DNA from 3 places in the Thermosipho sp. (in: thermotogales) genome. Region 1 is predicted to be linked to each of the others. Evidence: riboswitches for the same ligand, from Rfam matches in the RefSeq annotation. Region 1 holds a riboswitch; each other region holds the start of a gene.
The links. Region 1 has a riboswitch for cobalamin ahead of JG780_RS00820 (ABC transporter substrate-binding protein). Riboswitches for the same ligand answer to the same signal wherever they lie in the genome.

Region 1 (5,382 bases):
GGTGATTTACTTTAGATGGAAGAAAAAACCGTTGTAATATTAGGAGCAACTGGATCAATTGGAATGCAAACTCTTGAAGTAATTAAAAAACTTGATAACTTTAGAGTAAAAGGTATAGCTTTCGGGAAGAATACTACTCTTGCTGAAAAAATTATAAAAGATTTTAAAGTCGAATACTTTTACTCTCCTGTAAAATCTAATGTAAGTTCTATAAAAGATATGGTGGCAAAAATCAAACCTGATATTGTAGTTGTTGCAATACCTGGTTTTGATGGTGTTCTTGCAACAATTGATTCTATACCTTACACAAAAAGACTTGCACTTGCTACAAAGGAAGCTTTGGTCTGTGCAGGTCCATTTGTAAAAAAAGCTTGTAAAGAAAATAACGTTGAGCTAATACCAGTTGATAGTGAACATTCTGCAATTTTTCAGATATTTGATGAAAGTGTGGTAAAGATATTAATAACTGCATCTGGCGGTGCAATAAGAGATAAAGAAAATATAGATGATTTATCAGTCGAAGACATATTAAATCACCCTGTTTGGAGTATGGGTAAAAAAATAACTGTAGATTCTTCAACAATGGTAAATAAAGCATTTGAAGTAATTGAAGCCTTCGAACTTTTTGAATTGGAAAATATTGAGGTAAAAATACATCCAACTGGAACAGTTCATGGAGCTGTATTTTTAAAAGATGGGACTGTAAAAATTCATTTTGGATTTCCAGATATGAAAATTCCAATTTCTTACTCACTAAGTTATCCAAAAAGATTATACGAAAATAAAAATTGGCCAAATTTTGAAAGTAAAAATTTTATATTTGAAGATGTAAATCCCTCAAAATATCCTGCTTTTTTCTATGGAAGAAGTATAATTAAGGATCTTGCAAAAAGAATAGCCTTCAATGCAGCTGACGAAATTGCTGTAGAAAAATTCCTAAATGGTCAAATAAAATTTTCAAAAATAGCTGATATAGTCATAAACACATGCGAAAAAATAAATGGAAATATAAATGATTTTAAAGAAATCTTTGAAATAGACAAGATTGCAAGACAAATTGCAAAAGAACAATATTAGTGTTATAATCTATTTGCAGCAACTTAATATTTCCCTTTCAAATAAGGGAAGCCGGTGAAAGTCCGGCACGGGGACGCCACCGTAACCGGGGACGAAATCCACAAAATGCCACTGGGATATTTCCTGGGAAGGCGTGGAGAGTAGGATGATCCGGAAGTCGGGATACCTTATTTGAAAGGAAAGCATTCCACCTTTGCGGTCCCTAAGGGTGGGCATTTTTCTTTAAAATATTATATAGGAGGGATAAAGGATGAAAAGATTGGCTATTTTTTTAAGTGTCTTATTAACTACATTTATATTTGCACTCTCTATTGTTGATGATGCCGGGAGATTGGTAAGCTTTGATAAAATACCTGAAAGGATAGTTTCTGCTGCTCCAAGCTCTACAAAATTTCTTGTAAAACTTGGTCTTGGAGAGAATATAGTTGGTGTTACAGATTGGGATTCTTTTAATGCTGAAAAAATTGGAAATATGGTACCACTAAACATAGAAAAAATTATTTCATTAAATCCTGACATTGTAATCACTTTCGGTGGTTTTCAACTTCCAGAAGTTCAAAAGCTAGAAAAATTCGGTATTAAGGCACTTGTTTTAAATCCTACAACACTAAATGACGTTGCAAGAGATGTAATGCTTCTTGGAAATGTATTTGGTAAAGAACAAATAGCATCTGAAATTGCAAATAAAATAAAACAAACAATTTCAGACTATGGTGTAAAGAGCTCAAAAGTGCCTCTTGAAAAAAGACCAAAAGTCTTTTTCACAATAACAGTTCCAAATAATGAAACAAAAGACCTTTGGACTGCAGGAACTGGCTCTTATGTAAATGAATTGATTACATACGCAGGTGGAGTAAATATTTGTGCTCCTTATTCTGGTAATAATGGATGGTTCTCTGTGAATTGGGAATTTTTAACATACAATGATCCTGATATAATAATTGTCGCATCATACATTAGCCCAGATGAAACTATAAAGCAAATAAAATCGCATGAAATATTTAAAAACCTTAAGGCCGTTAAAAACAACAAAATATTTGTTATTGATGGCAACGACATAAGCTCAATATCTCCAGATATAGTAAAATATCTTGAAATTTTTTATAATTTCTTTTACGGAGGAAAATAATGACTAAAAAAAACATTTATAAGACTGGAAGGATGATCCTTCCAGTCTTGTTCTTCTTAGTAATTCTTATAAATCTTTCTATAGGAACTGTGAAAATTCCAATCTCTCAAATATTTAATCCTGAAAATGAGAAAATAAAATTCCTCATATGGAATGTTAGATTTCCAAGAATATTAATGAGCCTAATAGCTGGTTCAGGCCTTGCACTTGTTGGAAACATCTACCAAACAATTATGAAAAATCCACTTGTTGATCCTTATCTAATTGGTACATCTTCAGGGGCCGGTTTTGGTGCAGTTTTAGCACTTTATGTTGCTGTTTCATTGAACAGAACCGTCAGTGTCAATGTATTTTCTTTTGCATTTTCATTACTTGCTTCACTATTAACAATTATTCTTGCGAAAAGAAAGAGAATAATTCCTATCACTCACCTTATTCTTTCAGGTGTATTAATTAGTACTATATTTTCATCTGCTACAATCTTATTAATAAATCTTTCACGTAAAACTTTGACAAGCGCATATGTTTGGCTTTTTGGAAGCCTTTCTGGTACAACAATAAATGATTTAACAATTCCAGCAATATCGGTAATTGTACTGTTTTTTATTGCATTAATAAAAAACAAAGAACTCGATGCAATTGCTTTAGGAGAAGAGGAAGCAAAAATTCTTGGTGTTGATGTTGAAAAAATAAAATGGTTCTTTTATTTAGCAGGGTCTTTTGTAATATCGGTAATTGTATCAAAAACTGGAATAATCGGCTTTGTTGGTTTAATAATTCCTCATGCAGCCAGAATTCTTACTGGTTCAAAACATAAATACAGCCTTATTGGCAGTATCTTACTTGGTGGAATTTTTCTCTCCTTTTCTGACACCATATCTAGAACAATAGCTTCTCCCATTGAAGTTCCAATAGGTGTTGTTACATCGTTTATTGGTGCACCATTAATGTTCATCCTTCTTAAAAAACAAAAATAATAGTATAATATCTTTTGAGGTGAAAAAATGAAAATTCTTACAAAAGATTCTCTTAAAAAATTAGAGAATATTAAGTTGTTCGTTCTTGACATCGATGGTACTTTTTCCTTAAGTGGAAAGCTTTTCCCTGGTTCAATTGAGTTTGCAAACACTGTTTTAAAAGCAAACAAAAAATTTGTTTTCTTGACAAACAATTCAAACAAATCAATTGATGATTATTTATTAGAATTTAAAAACGCTGGTCTTTCAATAAATGCTGATCAAATTTTTACTGCTGGCATTGAAACTGCTGAATATTTGATTGAAAAATTTGGACCCAAAAAAATATATCTTGTAGGAAACAAGGCAATTAAACAAGTATTTGAAAATATTGGACATAAGGTTGTAGATAGTGAAGAACCTGATATTGTTGTTGTTACATTTGATACTACTTTAAACTATGAAAAACTAGCTAAGGCTTGCAATTATGTTTCAAAAGGAAAATTGTTTGTTCTAACAAACCCTGACCTAAATTGTCCATCAAAAGATGGACCTATCCCTGATACAGGAGCAATTGCAAGTATAATCACAAAGGCTACTGGAAAAGAGCCAGACATAATATTTGGAAAACCAGATCCATTAATTCTTGAAATGATCATGCAAAAAAATAATGTAAAAAAAGAAGAAACATGTGTAATTGGAGATAGGCTCTATACGGATATTCTTCTTGGCAAAAGAGCTGGAGTGCTGACCATTTTAGTATTAACAGGTGAAGCAAAAGAAAGTGATATAAAAAATATAAAACCTGATATAATTGCTCAAGAAATTGGTGAGATTTCAAAATATATTTAGGTGATAAATAATGATAAAGTACAACCTTAGGGGAAAAAGAATAGAAAAACTAGTTGAGCTGGCCCAAAGTGGATTAAAAGAAGCATTAGAACTCATAATTGAAAAGTATTATCCAATGGTCATTAGAATTTCATCAAAATATTATGCACCATGGGCTGAATTTGAAGACATCGTCCAAAATGGCCTTATTGGATTAATTAAGGCAGTTTTTTATTTTGATAATGAAAAAAGTTCTTTTAACTCATTTGCCTGGAAAAGTATAGAGGGGGAAGTTCAAACATTTATTACTTATTTAAATAGAAAGAAAAATAAAATCCTTTCAGATTCATCAAGTATAGATGTTTTTGATGAAGAAGAAAGTGGAGAACAAGCCGATTACTCACTCCAAGACAAATCAACAAATATACCCAAAAAAATATTCATAGATATAATTAAGGAAACAATTGTCAAACATTTAAAAGACGTGGAAATAGATATTTTTGAAATGTGGTTAGATGGTTATTCATATGCTGAAATTCAGGAGGAATTAAATGTAAACTTTAAAAAGGTAGATAATACAATACAGAAAGCAAAAAGGATTGGAAGAACAAAGATTGATAGGTTTATAATCGAACAAGTCTTTAATAATTAATCTGGTGGAGGCGGCGGGAATCGAACCCGCGTCCGAAGACAAAATCCCCCAAGCTTCTCCGAGCGCAGTCCGTGTTTTAAATTTCAGATTTGGAACGCCCACGGACAGGCTTTCCAAACCCTAGCCTTTCTAAGATTTCGCGACTTTGGACGAAAGGCAAATCCAAAGCCGCTAGACCGGTTATGTCACGCCCTAGCCAGAGCCCCGGTCAAACCCTGGTAGGACGGCAGCTTTTTAAATTAAGCTGCTAATGCTAATTCTTCGTTGGCACTTATCTTTTTCCCGAGTTTTTTTTACGAGGAACCCGGAAACCTCGGCTCGCTTCTTGGGGGATTTCATCCCCGTCGAAACCAGTTCGCCCCCGTATATATTTGACCTGTTTTAAAAGACCGAAGTTCAAAAAAAAGGTCCCGCATTCGGGACCTGGTGCCGAGGGCGGGACTTGAACCCGCACGAGCGCTGATGCTCACATGGCCCTCAACCATGCGTGTCTGCCAATTCCACCACCTCGGCTCGCGTAAATTATTATACCACAATTATAAATTTGGTCAAGTACTTTTTATTGAATTTATCTTTCTATTTATATTGGCCATTTCAAGTGCAACCATAGCAGCTTCAAAACCTTTATTCCCCATTTTTGCACCTGCACGATTAATTGCTTGTTCTAAAGTATCTGCAGTAACAACACCAAATGAAATTGGTACTTTCCCTTCTAAATTTAACTGCATAACAGCTTT
Region 2 (5,382 bases), on a different contig from region 1:
CTTCGCTTAATGAATTTTGCACTGCACTAAATAATCCCTCTATTTGTTTTAACGAATTAATAGATTCATTTACAGAATTTGAAATCTCAGAAATTATCTTTGAAATATTAGCGGATGTTTCTTGTGATTCTTCAGCCAACTTTTGAATTTCAGATGCTACAACAGAAAATCCTTTTCCATATTCTCCTGCTCTTGCAGCTTCAATAGATGCATTTAATGCCAATAAATTTGTTTGTTTTGCAATCCTCTGTATAGCTTTTACAAGCTCTTCTACTTTTGAAAATTTTTCAAAAGTTTCTGATGTTTTACCTATTGTATCTTTAAATTTTAATGAAACATTATCAACATCTGTTCCAAGACTTTTTAAATCATCATTAATTTTCTGATTAACTTCTGTAGCATATTCTACGTTTTCAACTATACTTTTACTTTCTTTTGAAAAACTCTCAAGAAGCTTAAAAATATTATCATTTAATTCTTCAAATCTACTGGTAATCTTTTCTATATCATCTTTTATATCATTTATCCTTGAAACTAATACTTCATCCAACTGTGCCATAAAAGATAACATCAAATTCTGTACATAAAAAGCCGATGATAAAGTATTTAAAGTTTTTTCATCTATTTTCATATCTATCATCTCCCGTAAAATTGTTCAATTATATCGCTACCACATTTCAATGTCTTAAACCAGTTCAAAAATTCTTTGGCAACACTTTCTTTTAAAACGGCACCATGCTGTGGAGCAATCATATCAATTTCATATTCTGATACTCTATCAACCCAAATCTTACAAGCAGCATTTGAAGTCATATATCTTTTATGAAAACCTTCCATTGCACTTACTAGATTTTTAAAGTCGCCTTCATATATTTGCACCCTTTGACTAAATGGTAGTAAAGAAACCCCTATATCACCGCTAAATAATATTTTAGAGATTGGATCATAGACATTAAAGTGACCTGGGGCATGCAAAAAATGTGCCGGAACAAAATCAAGTGTATATCCAGAAAATCTAACCCCCTTTTCTCCTCTATCCTTTAGTCCAACTATTCTGTTTTTATCAAAAACGCCAAAATGTGGTAAAAATCTTATCCAAAGTTCTGAAATATAAATTTTTGCTCTGCTTGCTATTGTAAGCCACATCGTTATTCCAGAGGAAACATCAGGGTCTTGGTGCGAATAAAATATTCCTTCTATATTTTCAGGAGCAATAATTTCAGATACATTTGCAAGCACCCTTGGAAAAACATGAGCTCCACCTGGATCTAATAAAAAACCTTTATTTTCATGGATAATTAAATATTGATTAGTTGGAACCATATTTGGATCCTCTGTCTCTTCCCAACCAAGAAGGTAATATTTATGCTTGCCATCATCATATAAACAAATATTATTCATACTTTTTACCCCCTTTACTATTTATTATACTACTATTTATTATACCAGAAAAATAAACATTTTTCAGTTTTTTAGAACTATAAAAAATATTAACAATACAAACTTTCATATTTATAAAGATTTAAGGTTATTAACTTTATTTTTACTTGAAATCTATTACACAATGTTATAGAATAAGATGCTAAATGAATTGTTAATATATAGATAAGGAGGTTGATCATGGAAAAATCACAGGAAAGGTTAATACTTTTAACAGGATTGTTTACTGCCGTCATTATCATCTCAAACATAATAGCAGGAAAACTAGTTAATATTGGCCCATTTGTTATCACTTTATCAGTTTTAATTTATCCACTTAGCTTTGGAATATCTAATATAATATTTGAAGTTTATGGAGCTAATATGGCAAAAAAGGTTATCAAAGTTGGATTTTTAGCCTCACTTATTTTAGTAATATATTCATATTTAGTAATATTTTATCCACCATCAAATATTTTTGACAAAAATAATGCTTATATAACAGTTTTCAATTCAACTCCAAGAATAATATTAGCAAGCTTTTTAGCTTATCTTTCAGCACAATATACTAATATTTGGGCTTTTAACTTACCTAAAAAACTATTCAACTATGAAAATATTACTTTTAGAAATGCTTTTTCAATGATAATCACTCAATTTGTAGATTCTATAGTTTTCGTTGTAGTATCCTTTTTTGGCTCATATGATCTTAACGTATTGTTTAATATGATATTATCACAGTATATAGTAAAGCTAGCTCTATCAATTTTCAATAGTCCAATAATAAATATGAGCGTTAAAAAAATTAAAAATGAATTTGCTTTCGAAGAATAATACGCAATTAATTGGTTTTTTCTAAAATAATAATTCTCTAGAAAAGTGAATATTATTTTGGAATAAAGGTGCCTATTTGGCTTAAAAGGGAAGCTGGTGAAAATCCAGCGCGGCCCCGCCACTGTAACCGAGGACGAAATCCACAGTATGCCACTGGGAAGTATTCCTGGGAAGGCGTGGAGAGTAGGATGATTCGGAAGTCAGGAGACCTGCCTTTATTCCAAAACGTTTCTCAATCTCGAGGGAAGATTGAGAAAAAATTTTTTATTTCAATACTTTGGAGGTGAGATAGTGAAAATTCATGAGTTTGTTGGTAAAAAACTTTTAAAAGAAGCAGGGAATGAAACACCAAATGGCTATGTAATTAAAAACTCAGACAGTCTACAAGTAAAATTTCTTCCAGCAGTTTTAAAAAGTCAAGTCCTTGTTGAAAGCAGAATGAAAGCAGGTGGAAATTTGCAAACACAAAAGACGAATTTTTCACCAATACATAAAATCTATTAGAAAAAGATATCCATGGTGAAAAACCTTATGCAATTCTTGTTGAAGAAAAAATAAATATTAAACAGATATAAAAATTCTTTTCTCAGAAAGTGGTGGTATAGAAATTGAAAACAATAAAAATAATATTTTAAATCTAAACATAAATGATTATAAAAAGCTGCCTGATAAATTTCACGATATTGTTATTAGCTATATAAATTATTTATTGAAAAAGAATTGACTCTTCTTGAAATTAATCTTCTTGCAGAAGATGAAAATGGCAAGTTAATCGCGCTTGATTGTGTAATGCATCTTGATGACAATGCATTATTTAGACAAAAATGGGCTCAAGAATTTGTAAATGATTAATATCCATTTCATTTTGTAAAATTAGATGGTGATATTGGCAGTATCGGTTGTGGAGCTGGAATAGTTATGGCAACAATGGATGCAGTAAATCTATATTGTGGAAAACCTGCCAACTTTTTGGATCTTGGTGGTGGAGCAAATTCAAATATAACTTTAGAAGCAATGAGATCACTAAAATCACTAAATGTATAAAAATCATAATGAATATATTTGGTTGTATTACAAAATGCGACGAAATAGCAAAAGCAATCGTAAAATTCAAAAACGAAAATAAAAATGTTCCTATACTTGTAAGAATTACCGGACCCAATGAAAACGAAGCCAAACGAATATTAGATGAAAATAACATAGCTTATTTTGATGATATGTACGAGATGATTAAATTGCAATAAGGGGAAGTATCATGATTAATGGAAATGAAAAAGTCTGTGCTCAAGGTATTACTGGAAAATATGGTAAATTTCACACAAAAAAATGATTGAATATGGAACAAATATAGTTTGTGGAGTTTCAAAAAACAATAAAGTAACAAATATTGAAAATATTCCTGTTTTTGATAACATGTTCGAAGCTGTAAAAAAATATAAATGTGATACTAGCGTGGTTTTTGTTCCGACCCTTTATGCTAAAAGTGCTATATTTGAAGCCATTGATTCAGGAATTAAAAAAATCATCACAATAACTGAGCACATTCCAATTCACGATATGATCGAAATATATAAAAAAGTAAAAGAGAAAAATATAACATTTGTAGGTCCAAATTGTCCAGGAATTATTCTTCCAGGAGTAAGTAAAATTGGAATAATGCCATCATCAGATTTCAAACCTGGAGATATAGCAATTATTTCAAAAAGTGGTACTCTAATGTACGAAGTATCCAATTACCTTTCAAAAAAATCCACTGGTATTAAAATTGCAATTGGATTAGGCGGTGATCCAATAATTGGAATTTCAATAGATGAAGCTTTAGAATTTGTTACGCATTTAAATCCAAGAAAAATTGTTATCATCAGTGAAATAGGCGGTAATGATGAAATAATAGGTATAGAAAAATTTCTAAAAAAAGGTTATAATGCTAATATACAGGTCTTTTTTTGCCGGAAGAACTGCTCCAAAAGGCAAAAGAATGGGACATGCAGGTGCTATTATCGAAGGCTATGAAGGTTCAATAGAGTATAAAGAAAACAAATTAAATAATATGGGGATTTTCGTTGCTAAATATATAGAAGAATTATTGGAGGGGTAAAATGAGCAATCCATTTTTTCTATTATTCATCTCAATTTTAAGTGGATTATTGCTTGGAAAAATTCAATTTAAAAACTTTAAACTAGGTGCTTCAGGTACACTTTTTGCTGGTCTTTTTTTTGGCTGGCTATTTCCATTGTTTATAAACTCTCAAAAAGAATTAATTAATATTCAAAATACTTTAAACACGTTTTTTAATTTCTCACTCATTTTATTTGTATCTTCAATAGGCCTAATTGCTTCAAGAGATATTAAAAAAATTCTCAAAACTCACGGCTTTAAATTTATAATTTTGGGTTTTTTAATAACTTTTTCAGGATTTATTTCAACATTACTTTTTACCTACTTTACCAATTTAAACAACCTCAATTTGTTAGGAGTTTTTTCTGGTAGTATGACAAGCTCACCTGGTCTAGCTAGTGCACTTGAAAGCATAAAAGAAGGCTCTGCCGATATTATTTATGGCTATACAGTTGGTTATATACCCGGTGTTTTAGCAGTAATATTTTCAATCTATTTTATTCCTATAATTTTTAAAATTAATATAAATAAAGAAAAAGAATCATATAAATTTGAAAGTATCGATAATTCAAAAGATTACAATTTTAATTTTATTAGCTTTTCAATAGTTATAATTTTAGGTATACTAATTGGAAATTTAAATTTAAACCTTAAATTTGCATCCTTAAAACTCGGAAACACTGGCGGGATATTATTAAGTTCTTTATTTTTAGGCTCACTTGGAAAAATAGGCAATCTAAGTTTTGAATTTAATAAAAATATACTAAAGGTCTTTCAAAACTTAGGTCTTGTAATATTTTTATCATCGATTGGTCTAAGAAGCGGTTATAAGGTAATTTCAAATTTCAACAGAGAAAGTTTATATCTTATGGTGATTTCATTTGTCTGCGCCATCTTTTCAATTTTAGTTGGTTATATAATAGGAAAATATATCTTCAAACTTGATTGGATAATACTTGCTGGTGCAATAACTGGTGGTATGACAAGTACTCCAGGACTAGGAGCTGCTT
Region 3 (5,382 bases), on a different contig from region 1:
ATTGGGTGGGCAACATAGTTTAATATTGGTAAATTACTTTCTTCAAAAAAATTAAATGCATCTTCGACGTTGTTTATACAGTCTGTTGGAAGGTGTACGGTGTATTCTAGTCCGTATTTTTTTGAGATTTTATAAAGTTCTGGAAGTTCATTTTTTAGCATATGTCTTGTTTCCATGTCAAATGAAAAAACAAGAAGTTCTACAAAATCGACTATCTCTGCAACTAATTTAACATTTTCAAGATAACCTCCTGGAATAAGCCAAGAAGTGGCTCCTATTTTCATTTTATTTTCACCCCTATCCCCGATACCATTAAATAAACATTATCTGAAAGTGAAGCAACTTTTTTGTTGAGCAGTCCCAAGTTGTCTACATATTTTCTTGAAAGTTTATTTTCTGGTATTATTCCCCATCCTACTTCGTTTGTGACAATAATTAAGTTGTAATTAACTCTTTTTAGTGAATCAATAAGTTTTTTTGTATAATATTCTATATCTTTTTCATAATAATATAGATTTCCAAGATAGGTTGTGAGACAGTCAAGTATTGCAACTTCATATTTTTGATTTAGACTTTCAATGATTTTATAGACCTCTATTGGTTCTTCAAAAGTGTCAAAACCTATTCTTTCTTGTTTATGTTTTTCTATTCTTTTTTTCATCTCTTCATCAAAAGCAACACCAGTTGCAATAAATGCCTTTTTTTTAAAGTTTTCTGATAACTTTAAAGCAAAACTACTTTTTCCAGATTTTACGCCTCCTGTTATAAGGGTTATCATGATCTCACCTTTTCATTTTTAAAGTTAAAGTATTTTATAGCGGCTTCTATTAAATAAACGGATAATGCCGCACCTGTTCCTTCACCAAGCCTCATATCAAGATCTAAGATAGGCCTTACACCTAGGCTATCCAAAATGACTTTATGCCCTTTTACTTTTGATAAATGTCCGAAAAAGGCGTAATCTAAAACTCTTTCATTTATCTTATACGCTAGGTAAAATCCGGCGGTTGTTGGAAATCCGTCTATAACCACGGGGACTTTATTTTTAAAAGCTTCTAAGATGAAACCTGCCATTTGACCTATGCAGTATCCACCAACCTTAGAGAGAACATCAATTGGATCATTTGGATTTGGCCTATTTATTTTCAAAGCTTTCTTTACAATATTTCTTTTCTTTATTACAGAAGAAGGAGGAATAGGTGTTCCAATATCGGTTATTTTATCCACATCAAAACCAAATGCAGCAAATATTGCGGTTGCTGTTGTTGTATTTCCAATGCCTTTGTCACCTATTACAAGTAAATCTGCTCCTTGGCTTATAGCTTTTTTTGCAACTTTCATTCCATATTCAATACATGTAATTGCTTCTTCTCTTGTCATTGCAGGCCCCATTGAAAAATCTTTTGTGCCATATCCTACTTTCATTTTTATCAATGAAGGATTATCTTCAAAATCATAATCTACGCCACTATCTACTACAAAAAATTTAAGCCCCATATGTCTTGCAAAGACGTTTATACCTGCACCACCTTTAAAATAATTTAAAACCATTTGATAGGTCACGTTTTTAGGATACGCAGAAACTCCGTTTTGTACTACTCCATGATCTGCTGCAAATACATAAACTCTTTTGTCCTTGAACATTGGCAATGGAATTTGCTTTTTTATTTTAAAAAGTTTACTAGCAAGTTCTTCAAGATATCCTGCCTCGTTCATTTTAATTCCCCCTTGAGTATGTTTGAAAGTATTTTTGAAAAATTATCGAAATTATCTATATAATATAGATTGGTCTGTACTTTTAAATCTGAACTGCCAAACCCTTTTGGACCTGTAAAAAATTGAGACATGTAGAGTGAAATCTTTTCCTCACATTTTGTTTTTGAAGAAAGCATTATAACTGATTTTACGTTTGATTTATCGAGAAGATAGTCAATATGCCAGTGCAACTTTTTATTTTTGGACAGGTGCCTAGATACTCTTTTTTCAATATTGTTCATAGCAGAGCCTACATATACGTAAGTACCTTTTTTTAGATTCCATTTTTTTATTTTGGTATCTATTGGCAATTCAATTAATAGTAAGTAGCATCCTTTCATATTTTCACCTTAATAAAAACAAAAATTTCCCCGAAATGCCCTAGCATTCGGGAAGTGACTTTCATCATAGGCAGGTCTCCCGGCTCCCGGATCAACCTACTCTCCACGCCTTCCCAGGAAATACTCCCAGTGGCATCCTGTGGATTTCGTCCCCGGTTACGGTTGCTGGGCAGCCCCGGCCTTTCACCGGTGTTCCCTTAACCTATGATGGTTTTCTATATTATATACTATAAAAGGCCGGTTAGCCCGGCCTTTTGGTCGGGGTGACTGGACTTGAACCAGCGACCTCTTGCGCCCCATGCAAGCGCGCTAGCCAACTGCGCTACACCCCGATACACTAAAATTATATTCTATCTTTCTTTTTATGTCAAACTATATCAGTCTTTTTTAAGTTTGTAAAAAGTTGAATTTTGATAAAAATCCTGCTTTTTTGTGTTAAAATAAAACGTGGGAGGCGTTTTTTTGATGTTTAGATTTTATCTAAAATACTTTTTGATAGCTTTTATCATATTTGCATTTTTTCCCATATCCTTTTATTATTTATCATATCCTAAAGGAGTAAAAATAGTAAAGGCGGAGAATGGAATTTCTCTTCCGATTTCTTCAACTCTAAATTCAAGAAGGACATTCCATTTGAAATTTCAAATTCCAAATGGATATAGTTATGTATATTTCCCATATGTTGATTGTTCATATATTAAAGTCTATTCTTCAGGGAAATTAATTGGAAAATATGGATTTAACGATAGAAATGCGCATTCTTGGTTTGTGCCGATGTTGTTTGAGATTCCAGATAAGATAAATAGCTTGGAAGTTGAAATTAGCGGAGTTTATTCAATAGGGCTTGATAGTTTTTATTTAATAAAAGAAGGCGAAAGGAAAAAATATGTCTTTTTAAGATTTTTAACGGATAATTTAATAAATATATCGATAGGTCTTGTGTTAACTCTTGGTATACTGCTTTTAATGCTTTCGAAAAACACAAATTTTTTGCGGAAAAATGCATACGTTTATTTTGGACTCTCGAGTATTTTTGCAACGGTCTGGCTTTTTGATTTGTTGTCATTTGAAAGTTTTTGGTTTCCATTAAGGAAAATATTTGTATCATCTGCATATTTTTCGCTTTTATTGATAATAGTTGGATTTGAGTTTTATAATTTCTCAAAGGTTAGTAAAATTGCAAAAGTTGTGTCAATTTTAAATCTTGCTGCGGGAGTTTCTGGTTTGTTAACATTTTCCGATTATCAACTAAAGTTAGTTTCAACATATGCATCGCCTCTTTTAATAATTGATTCTTTGTATTTAGTATATATAACTTTTAGAGCGTATATACCTCTTGATATGGTTTTTTCATCATTTTTTGCAATAACTGTATCTCACGATGCTCTAGTTATGATTTTAAATGTGCCGGCTAGGTTTTTTTCTCCATACGGTGTAATAGCTATATATTTAAGTTTTGTGTTTAACATTCTTTTTGAATATAAAGAAAAATCTACAGAGGTAAATATATTATACGCACAGAGTATTATAGACAAATTAACTGGTGCATACAACCGGGGAGTTTTAAATAGTAACTTTTTGAAAAAAGGAGATGTATTGGTTTTTGTTGATCTAAATAAATTTAAGCAAATCAATGACACACTGGGTCATGATGTTGGAGATAAGGTATTACAAAAACTTTCAAGTATAATTAAGTCATATATTAGCTCTTCAGATCTTCTTGTTAGAATGGGTGGAGATGAGTTTTTAGTTGTTTTGAAAAACAAAGATGAGAGTATAGCAAAAGATTTAATGAAAAAAATTCTTGAAGAGTTTAAAAAATCCTTTGAGTTTTCACCAACATTTTCATGGGGTATTTCAAAGATTGAAGATAATAATATAGACAACGCTATTAGAAAAGCAGATGATTTAATGTATAAAATGAAAAGGGGAAAATAGTTATGCGGTAATGCTTTTTTGATATATATCCCAAAGATGCAGAGTAGGATCGTAGTTTTGTACAAAAAGATTTACTCTATTTTCTTTTAATACTTTTCTTGTTTGGTTATTATAACTAATAACGATCTTTCTTTTTTCATCGTATATAATGAATTTTTCATTTTTTAGTCTTTCAAGAAAGTATAAGAATAAAAGATCTATTATATTCGAGTTAGAGGAAAATGAAGATATAAATACTCCGTTGTGTTCTAAAAAGTAGAGCTTTCTTTTAATTTTTTCAAATTCAGTCAATACATCTTTAGAAATTTTTCTAAGAGTTTTTTCTAAAAAGGTATTTTTTGTAACAACGTATCTTATAATTAGCGATTCAATATTTTTTATTTCAGAAAGAAATGGTAGAAAAATATAGCTGTCGTGTATGAATTTTTTGGTAAATTCAATTTCAGAAAGATCGACAAGAATTGATATTTTCCTTTCTTTTTTTAAGACAAAATCTGGTATTATGTTGTTTTTATAGCAAAATTGAATGAGTTTAAAAAGTCCATTAAAAGTCCCGTCGTATGATACCATCATTTACAAATCCCACCCATTTTGAGAAAATTCAAATAAGGGCATGTAAATCTTTGAATCTTTAAAATTTTTTCCTTTAATAGTGATGAAGTTTTTTGCTTTTTTTAGAGAAATTCCTGTCTTTTTTAGAGTGTCAAAGTTAAGTATTCCGTGTTTTCTTAACATGATTATTTTTTTGGCAGATTTAAGACCAATTCCGGGGATCCTTATTAATTCATCAAATGTTGCCCTTGATATATCTATTGGAAAGAATTCTGGATGTTTTAGAGCCCACAAAGATTTTGGATCGATATTTAAATCAAGATTTTCACAGTTATCAAAAATTTCTTCTATAGAGTAATTGTAGAATCTTATGAGAAAATCTGTTTGGTACAATCTGTGCTCTCTTAAAGAATTTTCGCTCCTTTGTGGAAGCCTTTTATCTTTATTTATGGCTATATATCCAGAATAATACACCCTTTTAAGCTTATATATTTTATAGAGTTTGCTTGAAAACTCTATAATTTTTTTATCTGATTCGTTAGTCGCTCCAACTATTATCTGTGTTGTTTGTCCCAAAGGAGAATAAGGCTTTACATGTGAGTATTTCTTTTTTTCTTCGATGTATTGAAGATATTTAATTGAAGAAGTTTGTAATGGTTTTTGTATTGCTTCTGGCTTTTTTTCAGGAGCAAGGATAGAAAATGCATCTTTTTTTAAAAATTCTACATTTATGCTTAGCCTGTCTGCGTACATTCCAGCCTTTTCAACTAACTTTTCATCTGCTCCTGGAACTATT

Region 2: it holds a riboswitch for cobalamin, as region 1 does, so the genes downstream of both, JG780_RS03320 (hypothetical protein) here and JG780_RS00820 (ABC transporter substrate-binding protein) in region 1, are expected to answer to the same signal.
Region 3: it holds a riboswitch for cobalamin, as region 1 does, so the genes downstream of both, JG780_RS08330 (GIY-YIG nuclease family protein) here and JG780_RS00820 (ABC transporter substrate-binding protein) in region 1, are expected to answer to the same signal.

What each region holds. Positions count from the first base shown of each region.
Region 1 covers NZ_JAIHAP010000002.1:20,725-26,106, forward strand. The annotation lists gene JG780_RS00810 (thiamine diphosphokinase) at 1-37, shown strand, start outside; gene JG780_RS00815 (1-deoxy-D-xylulose-5-phosphate reductoisomerase) at 16-1,077, shown strand; cobalamin riboswitch at 1,100-1,265, shown strand; gene JG780_RS00820 (ABC transporter substrate-binding protein) at 1,328-2,206, shown strand; gene JG780_RS00825 (FecCD family ABC transporter permease) at 2,206-3,183, shown strand; gene JG780_RS00830 (HAD-IIA family hydrolase) at 3,211-4,014, shown strand; gene JG780_RS00835 (sigma-70 family RNA polymerase sigma factor) at 4,025-4,645, shown strand; RNA gene ssrA (transfer-messenger RNA) at 4,648-5,008, opposite strand; tRNA gene JG780_RS00845 (tRNA-Leu) at 5,070-5,158, opposite strand; gene ribH (6,7-dimethyl-8-ribityllumazine synthase) at 5,194-5,382, opposite strand, start outside.
Region 2 covers NZ_JAIHAP010000010.1:12,927-18,308, forward strand. The annotation lists partial or broken gene JG780_RS10740 (methyl-accepting chemotaxis protein) at 1-271, opposite strand, end outside; gene JG780_RS03310 (oxygen-binding di-iron domain-containing protein) at 637-1,401, opposite strand; gene JG780_RS03315 (queuosine precursor transporter) at 1,621-2,253, shown strand; cobalamin riboswitch at 2,303-2,484, shown strand; gene JG780_RS03320 (hypothetical protein) at 2,545-2,757, shown strand; gene JG780_RS03325 (hypothetical protein) at 2,974-3,105, shown strand; gene JG780_RS03330 (hypothetical protein) at 3,172-3,297, shown strand; gene JG780_RS03335 (hypothetical protein) at 3,306-3,497, shown strand; gene JG780_RS03340 (succinate--CoA ligase subunit alpha) at 3,580-4,266, shown strand; gene JG780_RS03345 (aspartate-alanine antiporter-like transporter) at 4,353-5,382, shown strand, end outside.
Region 3 covers NZ_JAIHAP010000054.1:6,510-11,891, reverse strand. The annotation lists gene cbiR (cobamide remodeling phosphodiesterase CbiR) at 1-284, opposite strand, end outside; gene cobU (bifunctional adenosylcobinamide kinase/adenosylcobinamide-phosphate guanylyltransferase) at 281-778, opposite strand; gene cobT (nicotinate-nucleotide--dimethylbenzimidazole phosphoribosyltransferase) at 775-1,716, opposite strand; gene JG780_RS08330 (GIY-YIG nuclease family protein) at 1,713-2,096, opposite strand; cobalamin riboswitch at 2,149-2,317, opposite strand; tRNA gene JG780_RS08325 (tRNA-Pro) at 2,352-2,428, opposite strand; gene JG780_RS08320 (GGDEF domain-containing protein) at 2,562-4,034, shown strand; gene JG780_RS08315 (DUF4130 domain-containing protein) at 4,035-4,607, opposite strand; gene JG780_RS08310 (putative DNA modification/repair radical SAM protein) at 4,608-5,382, opposite strand, start outside.